DNA from 3 places in the Paenibacillus pabuli genome. Region 1 is predicted to be linked to each of the others. Evidence: a T-box and tRNA genes for the amino acid it is inferred to sense, from the RefSeq annotation. Region 1 holds a T-box; the other regions hold tRNA genes.
What was found. A T-box is a leader RNA that pairs with one kind of tRNA and senses whether it is charged. The one in region 1 lies ahead of ileS (isoleucine--tRNA ligase), so its partner is inferred to be a tRNA-Ile.
Positions count from the first base shown of each region.

Region 2: it has a tRNA-Ile gene. The T-box ahead of ileS (isoleucine--tRNA ligase) is inferred to sense a tRNA for this amino acid. The anticodon was not compared.
Region 3: it has a tRNA-Ile gene. The T-box ahead of ileS (isoleucine--tRNA ligase) is inferred to sense a tRNA for this amino acid. The anticodon was not compared.

Region 1 covers NZ_JBDOIO010000004.1:1,072,334-1,078,282, forward strand. Annotated here, with positions in the region: gene ABGV42_RS24380 (YggT family protein) at 1-56, shown strand, start outside; gene ABGV42_RS24385 (RNA-binding protein) at 76-858, shown strand; gene ABGV42_RS24390 (DivIVA domain-containing protein) at 1,104-1,613, shown strand; T-box leader at 1,672-1,961, shown strand; gene ileS (isoleucine--tRNA ligase) at 2,048-5,146, shown strand; gene ABGV42_RS24400 (DUF5665 domain-containing protein) at 5,375-5,725, shown strand; gene ABGV42_RS24405 (TraR/DksA C4-type zinc finger protein) at 5,746-5,949, opposite strand, start outside.
Region 2 covers NZ_JBDOIO010000005.1:774-6,722, reverse strand. Annotated here, with positions in the region: gene ABGV42_RS26815 (hypothetical protein) at 89-319, shown strand; rRNA gene ABGV42_RS26810 (16S ribosomal RNA) at 805-2,356, shown strand; rRNA gene rrf (5S ribosomal RNA) at 2,515-2,631, shown strand; tRNA gene ABGV42_RS26800 (tRNA-Ile) at 2,664-2,740, shown strand; tRNA gene ABGV42_RS26795 (tRNA-Ala) at 2,765-2,840, shown strand; rRNA gene ABGV42_RS26790 (23S ribosomal RNA) at 3,038-5,949, shown strand, end outside.
Region 3 covers NZ_JBDOIO010000005.1:945,132-951,080, forward strand. Annotated here, with positions in the region: gene dnaX (DNA polymerase III subunit gamma/tau) at 1-427, shown strand, start outside; gene ABGV42_RS30985 (YbaB/EbfC family nucleoid-associated protein) at 480-791, shown strand; gene recR (recombination mediator RecR) at 826-1,425, shown strand; gene ABGV42_RS30995 (DUF2508 family protein) at 1,687-1,914, shown strand; gene ABGV42_RS31000 (pro-sigmaK processing inhibitor BofA family protein) at 1,944-2,213, shown strand; rRNA gene ABGV42_RS31005 (16S ribosomal RNA) at 2,523-4,074, shown strand; rRNA gene rrf (5S ribosomal RNA) at 4,233-4,349, shown strand; tRNA gene ABGV42_RS31015 (tRNA-Ile) at 4,382-4,458, shown strand; tRNA gene ABGV42_RS31020 (tRNA-Ala) at 4,482-4,557, shown strand; rRNA gene ABGV42_RS31025 (23S ribosomal RNA) at 4,754-5,949, shown strand, end outside.

The DNA.
Region 1 (5,949 bases):
TAATTACTCTTCAACTGGCGAGATCAGGTTTGCTCTCGATCATCAGCTACTTCTGATAGGGTAGGGTGAACATAGATGAGTGGTGAAATTTACGAACATTTTAGCCATGATGAGCGTGACTTTGTGGATAAAGCCTCGGATTGGGTGGAACGCGCAGGCAAGCTTCATGATATGAAGCTAACTGACTTTCTTGACCCGAGACAGGCTTTCATATTGCAAACGCTTGTCAATCGTCGCAATGACGTCCAGATTCGTCTGGACGGAGGCTACGAGACAGCTGAACGCAAACGTGCGCTGATTGCACCGGATTATCGGTATCTTGATGACGAGGATATGGGTATGCAGGTGCTTAGCATCACGTCAGATGATCAGAAGATCACGGAGCTGGAGCATGGGGACTATATGGGTGCCTTGCTCGGGCTTGGACTGAAACGCGGCAAGATCGGAGATATCCAAGTGCTGGATGACGGGTGCCACACTGTGGTGGCAGCGGAAACCGGCGCTTTTTTATCGCTTCAATTGAATCAGGTTCATCGGGTTCATGTGTTTACAGAGCTGCTTCCTCTGCATCAGATGAAATGGTCGGAGAGCAAACTGGAGACGATGGATATCACGGTTGCATCCCTGCGTCTGGACGGAGTTTGTGCGGATGTGTACCGGCTGAGTCGCAGTAAGGTTCTGATTCCTATTAAGGCCGGTCGATGCCGTGTGAATTGGAAAGTGGAGGAAGATCCGTCCAAACCGTTGAAAGCCGGGGATGTGGTTTCCATTCAAGGTTTTGGCCGTTTCAAGGTGCTGGAACAGGATGGGTTGACCAAAAAGGGACGTTGTCGTCTAAAAATCGGCAAATTTGCTTAGCGACGTTGCAGGAAAACCCGTTTTCTTGTCGAAATGTTTAAGATAAAGGTGTAAAAAACATTCGCTGTTTCCGATATACATTGAAGTACAAGGTTGATGTGACCGTATTGGAATCAGAACGTTGATTCTGCAATTGCAAATCGTACAAGTTGCCAGGCGGCAACTTGTTCACGGCCCTTTGGGTGGTACCCATGTGCTGCAAACCTTCTCGGTACGGGAAGGAACTTTAACAGGAGGTGGACAGCATGCCATTAACGCCGCTGGACATACATAACAAGGAATTTTCCCGACGCTTGCGCGGGTATGACGAGGATGAAGTCAATGAGTTCCTGGATCAAGTCATCAAAGATTACGAAGGCGTCATTCGCGAGAACAAAGAGCTGAGCAATCAGTTGCTGTCCGTTCAGGAGAAACTTGATCATTTTGCCACAATTGAAGAGACGCTCAGCAAAACGATTATCATAGCGCAGGAAGCAGCCGACGATGTGAAGAACAATGCGAAGAAGGAAGCACAGCTCATTGTGAAGGAAGCAGAGAAAAATGCTGACCGGATCGTGAATGAGTCTTTGGCGAAGTCCCGCAAGATTGCTTTGGAAGTGGAAGAACTGAAAAAGCAGGCTTCCATCTACCGCGCCCGTTTCCGTACGCTTGTTGAAGCTCAGCTCGAACTGTTGTCTCAGGATGGATGGGAAGCACTGGAGAGCCGCGAACAGGAAGTCCGTGACCGTGAACGGGAAATGAAGGAAATTTATTAGTCTGCCTGCCCGGTTGACTTTTGCTTCTAAAGAGGCTATAACTATATTCATAATGAATAATGATTCCATGACGGGTTCAGTACGTTATGATCTCATCCCTCAGAGAGTTGGCGTTTTGGTGCAAGCCAATGGATGAGTTATAGCCGAATATCTCCCCGGAGAAGTGACGCTGAAGCGGCAATGAATGGCCGTGCGTAAGCGAAACCGTAAGCCGAACGTTATATCGGCACCCTGCTGTAGTGAAGCGGGGCATAAGTGCTGTTGATGACAAAGCATACCCATGTGATTGGATATGGTTTGTGATGAACAGAATTAGGGTGGTAACGCGAGCACAACCTCGTCCCTTTCCAGGGATGGGGTTTTTTTGTGTCCAAAAAAAGTAGCGATGAGAATTGTGGACGATCCACAATCCAATTATTGAAAGGAAGATCATGATGCAAAGAGTGGATGTCAAGGAAAAAGCACGTGCTAGAGAATTACGCATGTTAAACAAGTGGAAAACGGAAAATACGTTTAAAAAATCGATTGAAAACCGTGAAGGCAAACCCAACTTCGTATTTTATGAAGGACCGCCGACTGCAAACGGCAAGCCGCATATCGGTCATGTTCTGGGACGGGTAATCAAGGATTTTGTAGGACGTTACAACACGATGAAAGGTTACCGGGTGGTTCGTAAAGCTGGCTGGGATACGCATGGTTTGCCTGTTGAGCTTGGTGTACAGAAGAAGCTTGGCATTTCCCATAAGTGGGAGATCGAAGACTACGGCGTGGAGAAATTCATCAACGAATGTAAAGCGAGCGTATTTGAATACGAACAGCAATGGCGTGATCTGACAGAAGGCATTGCGTACTGGACGGATATGGATAACCCGTACATCACACTGGACAACAATTACATCGAGAGTGTATGGAACATTCTGGCCACGATTCACGAAAAAGGCCTTCTTTACCGCGGGCATCGTGTGAGTCCGTACTGTCCATCTTGCCAGACTACCCTAAGTTCCCATGAAGTTGCACAAGGGTACAAGGATGTCAAAGACCTTAGCGCCACAGCCAAATTTAAGCTGGATGACAGCGGCGAATTTGTACTTGCATGGACGACTACGCCTTGGACACTGCCTTCTCACGTTGCACTTGCAGTTAATCCCGACATGGATTACTCCCGTGTACGTCAGGGCGATGAAGTATACATCATGGCAACTAATCTCGTGGAGAAAGTCATGAAGGACTCCAAAGGCGAGTATGAAGTCATCGGGGCACTGAAAGGCTCTGATTTGGTTGGTAAAACATATGATCCTCCATTTAACTACGTACAGGCTGAAAAATCCAATGTAATTCTGGGTGCAAGCTTTGTAACAGATGCAAGTGGTACAGGGATTGTACACATGGCTCCGGCACATGGTGAGGATGACTACCGCGTATGTCGTGAAAATGGCATCAGCTTTGTTAACATGGTGGACCTTGAAGGTAAGTTTGTGGCTCAGGTTACTGATTTTGCGGGACGTTTCGTGAAGGATTGCGATATTGATATCGTGAGATACCTGTCCGAGAAAGGGCGCTTGTTCAGCAAAGAAAAATATGAGCACAGTTACCCGTTCTGCTGGCGTTGTGATACTCCACTTCTTTACTATGCAATGGACAGCTGGTTTATCCAAACTACGGCGATCAAGGATCAGCTGATTGCCAATAACAGTGAAGTGGAATGGTACCCAGGCCACGTTCGTGAGGGACGCTTTGGTAAATTCCTGGAGGATCTGGTGGATTGGAACATCAGCCGTGACCGCTACTGGGGTACACCGCTGAATATCTGGGTGTGTGAGGAGACCGGAGAACAGTTCGCTCCGCATAGCATCGCTGAGCTTCGTGCGCGTGCCGTAGGAGATGTACCAGAGAACCTGGAACTGCACAAACCATATGTAGACGAAGTCAAAGTACTCAGTTCCTGTGGCAAATATGAAATGAAACGTACTCCGGAAGTGATCGATGTCTGGTTTGACAGTGGTTCCATGCCATTTGCCCAGCAGCACTATCCGTTTGAGAATAAAGAAACGTTCGAACAGCAATACCCGGCTGACATGATCTGTGAAGGGATTGACCAGACACGCGGCTGGTTCTACAGCTTGCTGGCGGTATCTACCCTGTTGACAGGCAAAGCACCTTACAAAGCGGTTATGGCTACAGGCCACGTACTTGATGAGAATGGACAAAAGATGTCGAAATCCAAAGGCAATGTTATTGATCCCTGGGAAGTCATTGAAGAATACGGTACAGATGCGTTCCGTTGGGCATTGTTGTCTGACAGTGCACCGTGGAACAGCAAACGTTTCTCCAAAGGCATTGTAGGCGAAGCCAAATCCAAAATGGTGGATACATTGGTTAACACACATGCATTCCTGACGTTGTATGCGACCATTGATGGATTTGATCCACAGGAACATCCGTTTAAACCATCAGCGCATAAGCTGGATCGCTGGATCCTGTCAAGACTGAACAGTCTGATCCTTGTTGTGGAAAAGGCGTTGTCCGTCAATGACTACTTGAATTCTTCCAAAGCGATCGAAGCCTTTGTCGATGAGTTGAGTAACTGGTACATCCGTCGTTCCCGTGACCGTTTCTGGGGCAGTGGATTGACCGAAGATAAACTGGATGCGTATCGCACGCTTACAGAGGTGCTCGTGACTACAGCCAAGCTGGTTGCGCCGTTCACACCGATGCTTGCGGAGGATATCTATCTGAACCTGACAACAGGTGAAAGTGTTCATATGGAAGATTACCCGGCAGCGAACGAAGCGTTGATCGATCTGGATCTGGAACAAGACATGGAGACAGCTCGCCGAGTGGTCGAACTCGCTCGTAACGTGCGTAACGAAACAGGTATCAAGAATCGTCAGCCGCTGTCCGAGTTAATCGTATCGCTTGATAAAGGATTTGATCTGGCGAGCTATGAAGAGATCATCAAGGATGAGATCAATGTCAAAGGTATTCGTACCGAGCATAACGATGCCGAATTCGTTGATTTCACATTGAAACTCAATTTGAAGGTAGCGGGTAAAAAATACGGCAAGAACGTAGGCTTCCTGCAGAATTTCTTCAAGGGCATGTCAGCGGATGAGACTCGCAAAGTGGTGACGGAGGGTGTGCTTAACGTGGTTTCTCCGGACGGAGAAGAACTGCAAGTGACAAGTGAAGAGCTGCTGGTGGAGAAACAAGCCAAATCCGGTTTTGCTTCGGCATCCGGATATGGTCTAACGGTTGCACTCAACACCGAAATCACAACTGCATTGGAACAGGAAGGTTGGGTACGTGAAGTTGTACGTTCCGTACAAGACACACGGAAGAAATTGGACCTGCCGATCGAGAAGAGAGTACGTCTGACACTGGATGTCGATCCTGAGCTTCAGGCTGCAATCGAGGCTTTTGATGACGTACTCCGTGAGAATGTACTCGTTACCGAAGTCACATTTGGTACCCATGAAGGCATGGAACGCATTGAAGCTGGCGGTAAGGTAATGGGCGTTTATATCGAGGTGTAGCTCCATTTTCTTTCATTGAAGATGGAATCGATGAACTCAAGTTACAATTGGATCTTGAATAAAATAGAGTATCTCTATTCCATTTCGGAAAGGATATAGAGTATAGACAAACGAGCCTTAGACTCAGGGAACAATCCCTGTATCTTGGCTCGTTTGGTTTTTAGGCAAATGGGCAATGATTTCTATTGTGCAGTCACTCTATGGATACCAAAGGAACTGAGCGAACTCATGAATGAAGACAAGCAGCCATCGTCCGCATCACAAGCGATATCTCCACAGGGCGATAAAGACAAAATTGAGGAACTCCATACCCTGACTAACCGACTGGCTAACGAGCTTGAGCGTTCACGTATCGCACAGTATACGGAATTGCTGAATCGGCCGTGGAAACTGATTGGGCTTAACCTGTTATCAGGTGCAGCGCGAGGTGTGGGGATCGCCATCGGTTTTACATTTTTTGCGGCCACCATCATTTATGTGTTACAGGTGCTGGGAGCTCTCAATCTGCCGATCGTAGGAGATTACATTGCAGACATCGTCCGTATCGTACAGCGTCAGCTTGAATTGAACACATATTAGAGGCGGAGCATGTCTAATGTCTAGTACATGTCATATGGATCCGAATCGTTGTCAAGTTCGAGCAAGCCTTCACCTTCACGATTCTCCAAATACTGCCGGTATTGTCTGTTACGAACGATGGATACATCTTGACCGTAAATATCGGTTGCTACAAAGCTCTCATAGGCTTCAACGCAGCCTTCAACCTCATCTGTAGCTTCAATGGCCATCACATCGTAACTGTC
Region 2 (5,949 bases), on a different contig from region 1:
TATAGTCTCGACTTTAAAGAGTGGGGATTTTAATACACAAACTATAAAGGCGCGCCATTATCCATATGCAGAAAAAGGAGAACTCTTAATGCTGGGTATGCTGTTTAACGAGAAGGAATGTAAGGAACTCGATTATGTATTACGTAAAGAGCTGGATGAAATGTTGTTTGACCTAAGTGACAACCGCCTCGATCAAGAGATCAAATACGCCATAGCGAGTAGATACAAAACAGTATTCCGCATGTATGCACGATTCGCTCCACCTAAGGAGTTGTCCAAATACGCAAGAAGCGGCAAACTCAAAAAATCTAAACCGTAAGATAGCTGATATAGAGCCTATACATGCAATTTGATTGATGAGCGAGGTGCGGCCCTTACAGCCAGCGCTGTACCTCTTTACTACTACGATCTATGGTTAGAGTAATGGATGAAACAAATTGTCGGAAAAGGGTTGACCTATTAGATTAGGTATGATAAATTAATTTTCGTTCCTTTTTAGGACAAACCACTGGAACAAGTACTTCCAGCAAAAATGAATGAAAAACATTTTGAAAAAAAGTGCTTGCAAAGTGACGTCGAACATGATATATTATAAAAGTCGCCGCTGAAAACGACGACAATATGAAAAACGGCAACAAACTGAATGTTTGATCTTTGAAAACTGAACAACGAGTGAGTAACGATCTTGCTTGCAAGATCGACGCTGAGGAAACGGTACAAGTCATCTGACTGTATGATTTCAAAGCAAAAATGAGATTTTAATCTCGTCAGATTCAAAATGAGCTAATCGCTCTTTTCAATACTTTATTGGAGAGTTTGATCCTGGCTCAGGACGAACGCTGGCGGCATGCCTAATACATGCAAGTCGAGCGGACTTGAAGAGAAGCTTGCTTCTCTGATGGTTAGCGGCGGACGGGTGAGTAACACGTAGGCAACCTGCCCTCAAGCTTGGGACAACTACCGGAAACGGTAGCTAATACCGAATACTTGCTTTCTTCGCCTGAAGGAAGCTGGAAAGACGGAGCAATCTGTCACTTGAGGATGGGCCTGCGGCGCATTAGCTAGTTGGTGAGGTAACGGCTCACCAAGGCGACGATGCGTAGCCGACCTGAGAGGGTGATCGGCCACACTGGGACTGAGACACGGCCCAGACTCCTACGGGAGGCAGCAGTAGGGAATCTTCCGCAATGGGCGAAAGCCTGACGGAGCAATGCCGCGTGAGTGATGAAGGTTTTCGGATCGTAAAGCTCTGTTGCCAGGGAAGAACGTCCTTGAGAGTAACTGCTCAAGGAGTGACGGTACCTGAGAAGAAAGCCCCGGCTAACTACGTGCCAGCAGCCGCGGTAATACGTAGGGGGCAAGCGTTGTCCGGAATTATTGGGCGTAAAGCGCGCGCAGGCGGTCATTTAAGTCTGGTGTTTAATCCCGGGGCTCAACCCCGGATCGCACTGGAAACTGGGTGACTTGAGTGCAGAAGAGGAGAGTGGAATTCCACGTGTAGCGGTGAAATGCGTAGAGATGTGGAGGAACACCAGTGGCGAAGGCGACTCTCTGGGCTGTAACTGACGCTGAGGCGCGAAAGCGTGGGGAGCAAACAGGATTAGATACCCTGGTAGTCCACGCCGTAAACGATGAGTGCTAGGTGTTAGGGGTTTCGATACCCTTGGTGCCGAAGTTAACACATTAAGCACTCCGCCTGGGGAGTACGGTCGCAAGACTGAAACTCAAAGGAATTGACGGGGACCCGCACAAGCAGTGGAGTATGTGGTTTAATTCGAAGCAACGCGAAGAACCTTACCAGGTCTTGACATCCCTCTGACCGGTACAGAGATGTACCTTTCCTTCGGGACAGAGGAGACAGGTGGTGCATGGTTGTCGTCAGCTCGTGTCGTGAGATGTTGGGTTAAGTCCCGCAACGAGCGCAACCCTTGATCTTAGTTGCCAGCACTTCGGGTGGGCACTCTAAGGTGACTGCCGGTGACAAACCGGAGGAAGGTGGGGATGACGTCAAATCATCATGCCCCTTATGACCTGGGCTACACACGTACTACAATGGCCGGTACAACGGGCAGTGAAGCCGCGAGGTGGAACGAATCCTAAAAAGCCGGTCTCAGTTCGGATTGCAGGCTGCAACTCGCCTGCATGAAGTCGGAATTGCTAGTAATCGCGGATCAGCATGCCGCGGTGAATACGTTCCCGGGTCTTGTACACACCGCCCGTCACACCACGAGAGTTTATAACACCCGAAGTCGGTGGGGTAACCGCAAGGAGCCAGCCGCCGAAGGTGGGATAGATGATTGGGGTGAAGTCGTAACAAGGTAGCCGTATCGGAAGGTGCGGCTGGATCACCTCCTTTCTATGGAGAATCGTTTCCCGTAGCGGAAACATTCAAATAAGCAGGTTCATTGAACCTGCGACAGCGATTCATTTCGGTCCATCACTTTAGGTGTGGATGAAATGAAGAGCGAAATTACTCACTCGTTGCTCAGTTTTGAGAGCTCAAACTCTCAAACGTTTGGTGGCGATAGCGAAGGGGTTCCACACGTTCCCATCCCGAACACGACCGTTAAGCCCTTCAGCGTCGATGGTACTTGGACCGCAGGGTCCTGGGAGAGTAGAACGCCGCCAAGCGTAAACCCTATTGGGTTTCAATGTTAATATATGGGCCCTTAGCTCAGTTGGTTAGAGCGCACCTCTGATAAGGGTGAGGTCGGTGGTTCGAGTCCACCAGGGCCCACCATTTACATTTTTATAAATTTTATATGGGGCCATAGCTCAGCTGGGAGAGCGCCTGCCTTGCAAGCAGGAGGTCAGCGGTTCGATCCCGCTTGGCTCCACCAACAAGATTTCAAGCTTGTTCTTTGAAAACTAGATATCGAAACGAAAAATGCGAATTAGAACATTCCTTTTAGCTGAACTTGTGTTAAACAAGTTTCAAATAATAGCGAAAACTGCTTTGCGATGGTATCGAATGGGAGCGACTTTTGGCTTTGCGTAAGCAAAACAAGGGAAGTGAGCAGTCGAAACCGGAGCAACTGGTTAAGCTACTAAGAGCACACGGAGGATGCCTAGGCGCTAGGAGCCGATGAAGGACGTGGCGAACAACGAAACTGCCTCGGGGAGCTGTAAGCAAGCTTTGATCCGGGGATGTCCGAATGGGGAAACCCAGCTGGGGTAATATCCAGTTACTCACAACTGAATACATAGGTTGTGTAGAGGCATACCAGGGGAACTGAAACATCTAAGTACCTTGAGGAAGAGAAAACAATAGTGATTCCGTCAGTAGCGGCGAGCGAACGCGGAACAGCCCAAACCAGAGAGCTTGCTCTCTGGGGTTGTGGGACGTCTCACATGGAGTTACAAAGGAACCGGTTAAACGAAGAGGTCTGGAAAGGCCCGCCAAAGAAGGTAAAAGCCCTGTAATTGAAAGTCTGTTCCCTCCGAGACGGATCCCGAGTAGTGCGGGGCACGTGAAACCCCGTATGAATCCGGCAGGACCATCTGCCAAGGCTAAATACTTCCTAGCGACCGATAGTGAAGCAGTACCGTGAGGGAAAGGTGAAAAGCACCCCGGAAGGGGAGTGAAATAGAACCTGAAACCGTGTGCTTACAAGAAGTCAGAGCCCGTTTTAGGGGTGATGGCGTGCCTTTTGTAGAATGAACCGGCGAGTTACGTTCCCGTGCAAGGTTAAGGTGAAGAGCCGGAGCCGCAGCGAAAGCGAGTCTGAATAGGGCGAGTTAGTACGTGGACGTAGACCCGAAACCGGGTGATCTACCCCTGTCCAGGGTGAAGGTGCGGTAACACGCACTGGAGGCCCGAACCCACGCACGTTGAAAAGTGCGGGGATGAGGTGGGGGTAGCGGAGAAATTCCAATCGAACTCGGAGATAGCTGGTTCTCCCCGAAATAGCTTTAGGGCTAGCCTCGGAAAACAGAGTCGTGGAGGTAGAGCACTGATTGGGTGCGGGGCCCGCAAGGGTTACCAAGCTCAGTCAAACTCCGAATGCCATAGACTTACTTCCGGGAGTCAGACAGTGAGTGCTAAGATCCATTGTCAAAAGGGAAACAGCCCAGACCATCAGCTAAGGTCCCCAAGTGTGTGTTAAGTGGGAAAGGATGTGGAGTTGCACAGACAACCAGGATGTTGGCTTAGAAGCAGCCACCATTGAAAGAGTGCGTAATAGCTCACTGGTCGAGTGACTCTGCGCCGAAAATGTAACGGGGCTAAACACACCACCGAAGCTATGGCTTGATGCTTTGCATCAGGGGTAGGGGAGCGTTGTATAAGGGTTGAAGGTGTACCGTAAGGAGCGCTGGACATTATACAAGTGAGAATGCCGGTATGAGTAACGAAAAGATCAGTGAGAATCTGATCCGCCGAAAGCCTAAGGGTTCCTGAGGAAGGCTCGTCCGCTCAGGGTAAGTCGGGACCTAAGGCGAGGCCGAAAGGCGTAGTCGAAGGACAACAGGTCGAAATTCCTGTACCACCGTAAATCGTTACGAGCGATGGGGGGACGCAGTAGGGTAGTGACGCAGGCTGATGGATGCCTGTCCAAGCAGTAAGGCTGGTTAGTAGGCAAATCCGCTAACCGTAAGGCTGAGCTGTGATGGGGAGTGAAAATTACAGTAGCGAAGGTCATGATCTCACACTGCCAAGAAAAGCCTCTAGCCAGATGAAGGTGCCCGTACCGCAAACCGACACAGGTAGGCGAGAAGAGAATTCTAAGGCGCGCGGAAGAACTCTCGTTAAGGAACTCGGCAAAATGACCCCGTAACTTCGGGAGAAGGGGTGCCCCGGTAGTGTGAATAGCACGAGGGGGCCGCAGTGAAAAGGCCCAAGCGACTGTTTAGCAAAAACACAGGTCTGTGCGAAGCCGTAAGGCGAAGTATACGGGCTGACGCCTGCCCGGTGCTGGAAGGTTAAGGGGAGCGGTTAGGAGCAATCCGAAGCTGTGAACCGAAGCCCCAGTAAACGGCGGCCGTAACTATAACGGTCCTAAGGTAGCGAAATTCCTTGTCAGGTAAATTCTGACCCGCACGAATGGCGTAACGACTTGGGCGCTGTCTCAACGAGAGATCCGGTGAAATTTTAATACCTGTGAAGATGCAGGTTACCCGCGACAAGACGGAAAGACCCCATGGAGCTTTACTGCAGCTTGATATTGAATTTGGGTACGATCTGTACAGGATAGGTGGGAGCCTTTGAAGCATGAGCGCCAGCTTGTGTGGAGGCACCGTTGGGATACCACCCTGATCGTATCTAGGTTCTAACCTGGTACCGTAAACCGGTACGGGGACAGTGTCAGGTGGGCAGTTTGACTGGGGCGGTCGCCTCCTAAAGAGTAACGGAGGCGCCCAAAGGTTCCCTCAGAATGGTTGGAAATCATTCGAAGAGTGCAAAGGCATAAGGGAGCTTGACTGCGAGACCTACAAGTCGAGCAGGGACGAAAGTCGGGCTTAGTGATCCGGTGGTACCGCATGGAAGGGCCATCGCTCAACGGATAAAAGCTACCCTGGGGATAACAGGCTTATCTCCCCCAAGAGTCCACATCGACGGGGAGGTTTGGCACCTCGATGTCGGCTCATCGCATCCTGGGGCTGAAGTAGGTCCCAAGGGTTGGGCTGTTCGCCCATTAAAGCGGTACGCGAGCTGGGTTCAGAACGTCGTGAGACAGTTCGGTCCCTATCTGTCGTGGGCGTAGGAAATTTGAGAGGAGCTGTCCTTAGTACGAGAGGACCGGGATGGACGTACCGCTGGTGTACCAGTTGTTCCGCCAGGAGCACCGCTGGGTAGCTATGTACGGACGGGATAAGCGCTGAAAGCATCTAAGCGTGAAGCCCCCCTCAAGATGAGATTTCCCAGTATGTAAGACCCCTTGAAGACGACGAGGTAGATAGGCTGGGGGTGGAAGTGCAGTAATGCATGGAGCTGACCAGTACTAATCGGTC
Region 3 (5,949 bases), on a different contig from region 1:
ATACGTGGCACGTAAGGGGTCTCAGGAGTTCGTGGAGATCAGCAGAAAGTGGAGCCAGATCTTGCAGCGTGTAAAAGAAGAGAAGGTTACGGTCCATGCCTGGTTTATGGATGGTGAGCCTGTATCTATGCTGGAAGACAGCGTATTGGTGGCTTTCAAAAATAACATTCACCGTGAAACGACAGAGAAGCAGGCTAATCGTGACGTGATTGAGCGCGTGCTGTCTGAACAGCTCGGGCATCCAGCGCGTCTGGTGACGATGATGCTCAAGGATTGGACGGGAGCGATTGAAGGAGCTACTGATACGCCAAAGGAGGACTTTAAGCTTGAACCTGAGCATGAAGACGGCGGGTCAGGCGGCAAGCAACCTTGGATTGATGAAGCCATCCAGCTCTTCGGTGAAGATCTTGTAGTGATCAAGGAATAGATATATCGAGCGCAACGCGCATCATTAACTATAATAAAGGAGATGAACAATCATGAACAACATGAACCAAATGATGAAGCAAGTGAAGAAAATGCAGGAGCAAATGCTGAAGGCACAAGAGGAACTGGCGGACAAAACGGTTCAAGGCACTTCTGGTGGCGGTGTAGTTACAGCTGAGGTTAACGGACACAAGAAATTGCTGTCCATCACCATTAAACCTGAAGCAGTAGATCCGGAAGATGTAGAAATGCTGCAGGATCTCGTTATGACGGCTGTCAATGATGCAATGAGCAAAGCTGATGAAATTGCTAACCAGGATATGGGCAAATTCACAGGTGGTATGAAAATTCCGGGATTGTTTTAATTAAAATTGATCCTGGCAAAGGAGACGCAATCGATTGTATTATCCCGAACCGATAGCAAAGCTCATTGATGCTTTTACCCGATTGCCGGGTGTTGGCCCCAAGACGGCTGCGCGACTAGCTTTTCATGTGCTTAACATGAAGGAAGATGACGTTATTGATTTTGCCAAAGCGCTTGTTAGTGTGAAGCGTAACCTTCATTATTGCTCGGTATGCTGTAATATCACAGATACTGATCCATGCCGTATCTGTCAGGATAAGTCTCGGGATAGTTCTGTCATTTGTGTGGTTCAGGACTCCAAGGACCTTGTTGCCATGGAACGTACCAAAGAGTTTGACGGGTACTATCATGTGCTACAGGGCGCGATATCTCCAATGGAGGGTATCGGCCCGGATGATATTCGTTTGAAGGAGCTTCTGACCCGACTGAGCGATGAACGGGTACAGGAATTGATCCTGGCAACGAATCCGAATATCGAGGGCGAGGCCACGGCGATGTATATATCCCGTTTGGTTCGTCCATTCGAGATTACAGTGACCCGGATAGCCCATGGGCTGCCTGTAGGCGGAGATCTGGAGTATGCAGATGAAGTGACACTATCGAAGGCGCTGGAAGGCCGCAGAGAGTTCCGATAAACCTTTTGTGTGATTTAGGGGATCGTGGCTTTGTATATATGAAGTAATTGAAGAATTGAATGGATCCATCCGGAGAGCCGAGAGGCTCTCTTTTTTTTTTTTTTGTTTGCTGAACGAAGTGCCGCGGAGAAATTTATGTCCCGTAGTTCTAAGTTTGTCCTTCCCTTGATAAGTATGAGAATATGCTGTGCTGAATCAAAGGAGGGAGAGCTCATGTTTTTCTGGAAAAATGCTGGACGCTCGGTGGAGAAACATACCCAAATGCAGAGGGAGATAGAAGAGGAACAGATCTACTTGGAGATTGAAAAGGCTAAAGCGGAGTGGGAGCGTGCAGTAAGGCAGTTTGAAGAAGCGCAGGGGGAAGACGAAATTGATTATGCCATATATGTTTTGGAAGCGGCAGAGCGTAAGTACCAGATTCATCTGAAGCGGGCGAAACGGGCAGGGATGAAGAGGTCGGCTGTAATGAATCGGGGCATGAGTGTGTGATGAAAGAATATGCCGAGGAGGTGCTTAATATGAAAAGTTTGATTTTAGGAAGTGTGCTTGTGGCTTCATTACTGGCTCTGGTGTTAATTTTGTTCAGGAAGCGGATTGGATTGGCGTGGATTACATCATTTGGGATACATCTGGCTTTGGCTGCGATAGGGATTTATGTTATCAATTATTCGGGTTGGATTACAGGTGCCTACATACCGCTGAATCCTGCTACAATCGGTACAGTAAGTATTTTGGGCTTGCCAGGGGTTGGGCTTTTGCTAGGTTTGAAAATTTCTTTGTTTGGGTAGTTGACTCTGCACAGAGATCTATGGTACATTATATCTCGTTGCTTTGCTTGCTTGGTCGAGAAAATTTGAAGATAAAACAAAGCTTGTAAAGAACTTTGAAAATAAACTTCAAAAAAGTGCTTGACGAAAACAAACGAAGTATGGTATATTATAAAAGTCGCCGCTGAGAGAAAATAGTGACGATAATCAACGAAGTTTGATCTTTGAAAACTGAACAACGAGTGAGTAATCATCCTGTTTACAGGATGAACAAAATGAGATTTTTAATCTCGTCAGATTCAAAATGAGCTAATCGCTCTTTTCAATACTTTATTGGAGAGTTTGATCCTGGCTCAGGACGAACGCTGGCGGCATGCCTAATACATGCAAGTCGAGCGGACTTGAAGAGAAGCTTGCTTCTCTGATGGTTAGCGGCGGACGGGTGAGTAACACGTAGGCAACCTGCCCTCAAGCTTGGGACAACTACCGGAAACGGTAGCTAATACCGAATACTTGCTTTCTTCGCCTGAAGGAAGCTGGAAAGACGGAGCAATCTGTCACTTGAGGATGGGCCTGCGGCGCATTAGCTAGTTGGTGAGGTAACGGCTCACCAAGGCGACGATGCGTAGCCGACCTGAGAGGGTGATCGGCCACACTGGGACTGAGACACGGCCCAGACTCCTACGGGAGGCAGCAGTAGGGAATCTTCCGCAATGGGCGAAAGCCTGACGGAGCAATGCCGCGTGAGTGATGAAGGTTTTCGGATCGTAAAGCTCTGTTGCCAGGGAAGAACGTCCTTGAGAGTAACTGCTCAAGGAGTGACGGTACCTGAGAAGAAAGCCCCGGCTAACTACGTGCCAGCAGCCGCGGTAATACGTAGGGGGCAAGCGTTGTCCGGAATTATTGGGCGTAAAGCGCGCGCAGGCGGTCATTTAAGTCTGGTGTTTAATCCCGGGGCTCAACCCCGGATCGCACTGGAAACTGGGTGACTTGAGTGCAGAAGAGGAGAGTGGAATTCCACGTGTAGCGGTGAAATGCGTAGAGATGTGGAGGAACACCAGTGGCGAAGGCGACTCTCTGGGCTGTAACTGACGCTGAGGCGCGAAAGCGTGGGGAGCAAACAGGATTAGATACCCTGGTAGTCCACGCCGTAAACGATGAATGCTAGGTGTTAGGGGTTTCGATACCCTTGGTGCCGAAGTTAACACATTAAGCATTCCGCCTGGGGAGTACGGTCGCAAGACTGAAACTCAAAGGAATTGACGGGGACCCGCACAAGCAGTGGAGTATGTGGTTTAATTCGAAGCAACGCGAAGAACCTTACCAGGTCTTGACATCCCTCTGACCGGTACAGAGATGTACCTTTCCTTCGGGACAGAGGAGACAGGTGGTGCATGGTTGTCGTCAGCTCGTGTCGTGAGATGTTGGGTTAAGTCCCGCAACGAGCGCAACCCTTGATCTTAGTTGCCAGCACTTCGGGTGGGCACTCTAAGGTGACTGCCGGTGACAAACCGGAGGAAGGTGGGGATGACGTCAAATCATCATGCCCCTTATGACCTGGGCTACACACGTACTACAATGGCCGGTACAACGGGCAGTGAAGCCGCGAGGTGGAACGAATCCTAAAAAGCCGGTCTCAGTTCGGATTGCAGGCTGCAACTCGCCTGCATGAAGTCGGAATTGCTAGTAATCGCGGATCAGCATGCCGCGGTGAATACGTTCCCGGGTCTTGTACACACCGCCCGTCACACCACGAGAGTTTATAACACCCGAAGTCGGTGGGGTAACCGCAAGGAGCCAGCCGCCGAAGGTGGGATAGATGATTGGGGTGAAGTCGTAACAAGGTAGCCGTATCGGAAGGTGCGGCTGGATCACCTCCTTTCTATGGAGAATCGTTTCCCGAGTGGAAACATTCAAATCAGCAGGTTCACTGAACCTGCGACAGCGATTCATTTCGGTCCATCACTTGATGTGTGGATGAAATGAAGAGCAAAACTTACTCACTCGTTGCTCAGTTTTGAGAGCTCAAACTCTCAAACGTTTGGTGGCGATAGCGAAGGGGTTCCACACGTTCCCATCCCGAACACGACCGTTAAGCCCTTCAGCGTCGATGGTACTTGGACCGCAGGGTCCTGGGAGAGTAGAACGCCGCCAAGCGTAAACCCTATTGGGTTTCAATGTTAATATACGGGCCCTTAGCTCAGTTGGTTAGAGCGCACCTCTGATAAGGGTGAGGTCGGTGGTTCGAGTCCACCAGGGCCCACCATTTACTTTTTTATAATTTTATATGGGGCCATAGCTCAGCTGGGAGAGCGCCTGCCTTGCAAGCAGGAGGTCAGCGGTTCGATCCCGCTTGGCTCCACCAACAAGATTTCAAGCTTGTTCTTTGAAAACTAGATATCGAAACGAAAAATGCGAATTAGAACATTCCTTTTAGCTGAACTTGTGTTAAACAAGTTTCAAATATTAGTAATAACTGCATGAGCGAGTGATCGAATGGAACGACTTTTGGCTTTGCGCAAGCAAACCAAGGGAAGAGACAGCTCGAACACGAGTGAATTGGTTAAGCTACTAAGAGCACACGGAGGATGCCTAGGCGCTAGGAGCCGATGAAGGACGTGGCGAACAACGAAACTGCCTCGGGGAGCTGTAAGCAAGCTTTGATCCGGGGGTGTCCGAATGGGGAAACCCAGCTGGGGTAATATCCAGTTACTCATAACTGAATACATAGGTTATGTAGAGGCATACCAGGGGAACTGAAACATCTAAGTACCTTGAGGAAGAGAAAACAATAGTGATTCCGTCAGTAGCGGCGAGCGAACGCGGAACAGCCCAAACCAGAGAGCTTGCTCTCTGGGGTTGTGGGACGTCTCACATGGAGTTACAAAGGAACCGGTTAAACGAAGAGGTCTGGAAAGGCCCGCCAAAGAAGGTAAAAGCCCTGTAGTTGAAAGTCTGTTCCCTCCGAGACGGATCCCGAGTAGTGCGGGGCACGTGAAACCCCGTATGAATCCGGCAGGACCATCTGCCAAGGCTAAATACTTCCTAGCGACCGATAGTGAAGCAGTACCGTGAGGGAAAGGTGAAAAGCACCCCGGAAGGGGAGTGAAATAGAACCTGAAACCGTGTGCTTACAAGAAGTCAGAGCCCGTTTTAGGGGTGATGGCGTGCCTTTTGTAGAATGAACCGGCGAGTTACGTTCCCGTGCAAGGTTAAGGTGAAGAGCCGGAGCCGCAGCGAAAGCGAGTCTGAATAGGGCGAGTTAGTACGTGGACGTAGACCCGAAACCGGGTGATCTACCCCTGTCCAGGGTGAAGGTGCGGTAACACGCACTGGAGGCCCGAACCCACGCACGTTGAAAAGTGCGGGGATGAGGTGGGGGTAGCGGAGAAATTCCAATCGAACTCGGAGATAGCTGGTTCTCCCCGAAATAGCTTTAGGGCTAGCCTCGGAAAACAGAGTCGTGGAGGTAGAGCACTGATTGGGTGCGGGGCCCGCAAGGGTTACCAAGCTCAGTCAAACTCCGAATGCCATAGACTTACTTCCGGGAGTCAGACAGTGAGTGCTAAGATCCATTGTCAAAAGGGAAACAGCCCAGACCATCAGCTAAGGTCCCCAAGTGTGTGTTAAGTGGGAAAGGATGTGGAGTTGCACAGACAACCAGGATGTTGGCTTAGAAGCAGCCACCATTGAAAGAGTGCGTAATAGCTCACTGGTCGAGTGACTCTGCGCCGAAAATGTAACGGGGCTAAACACA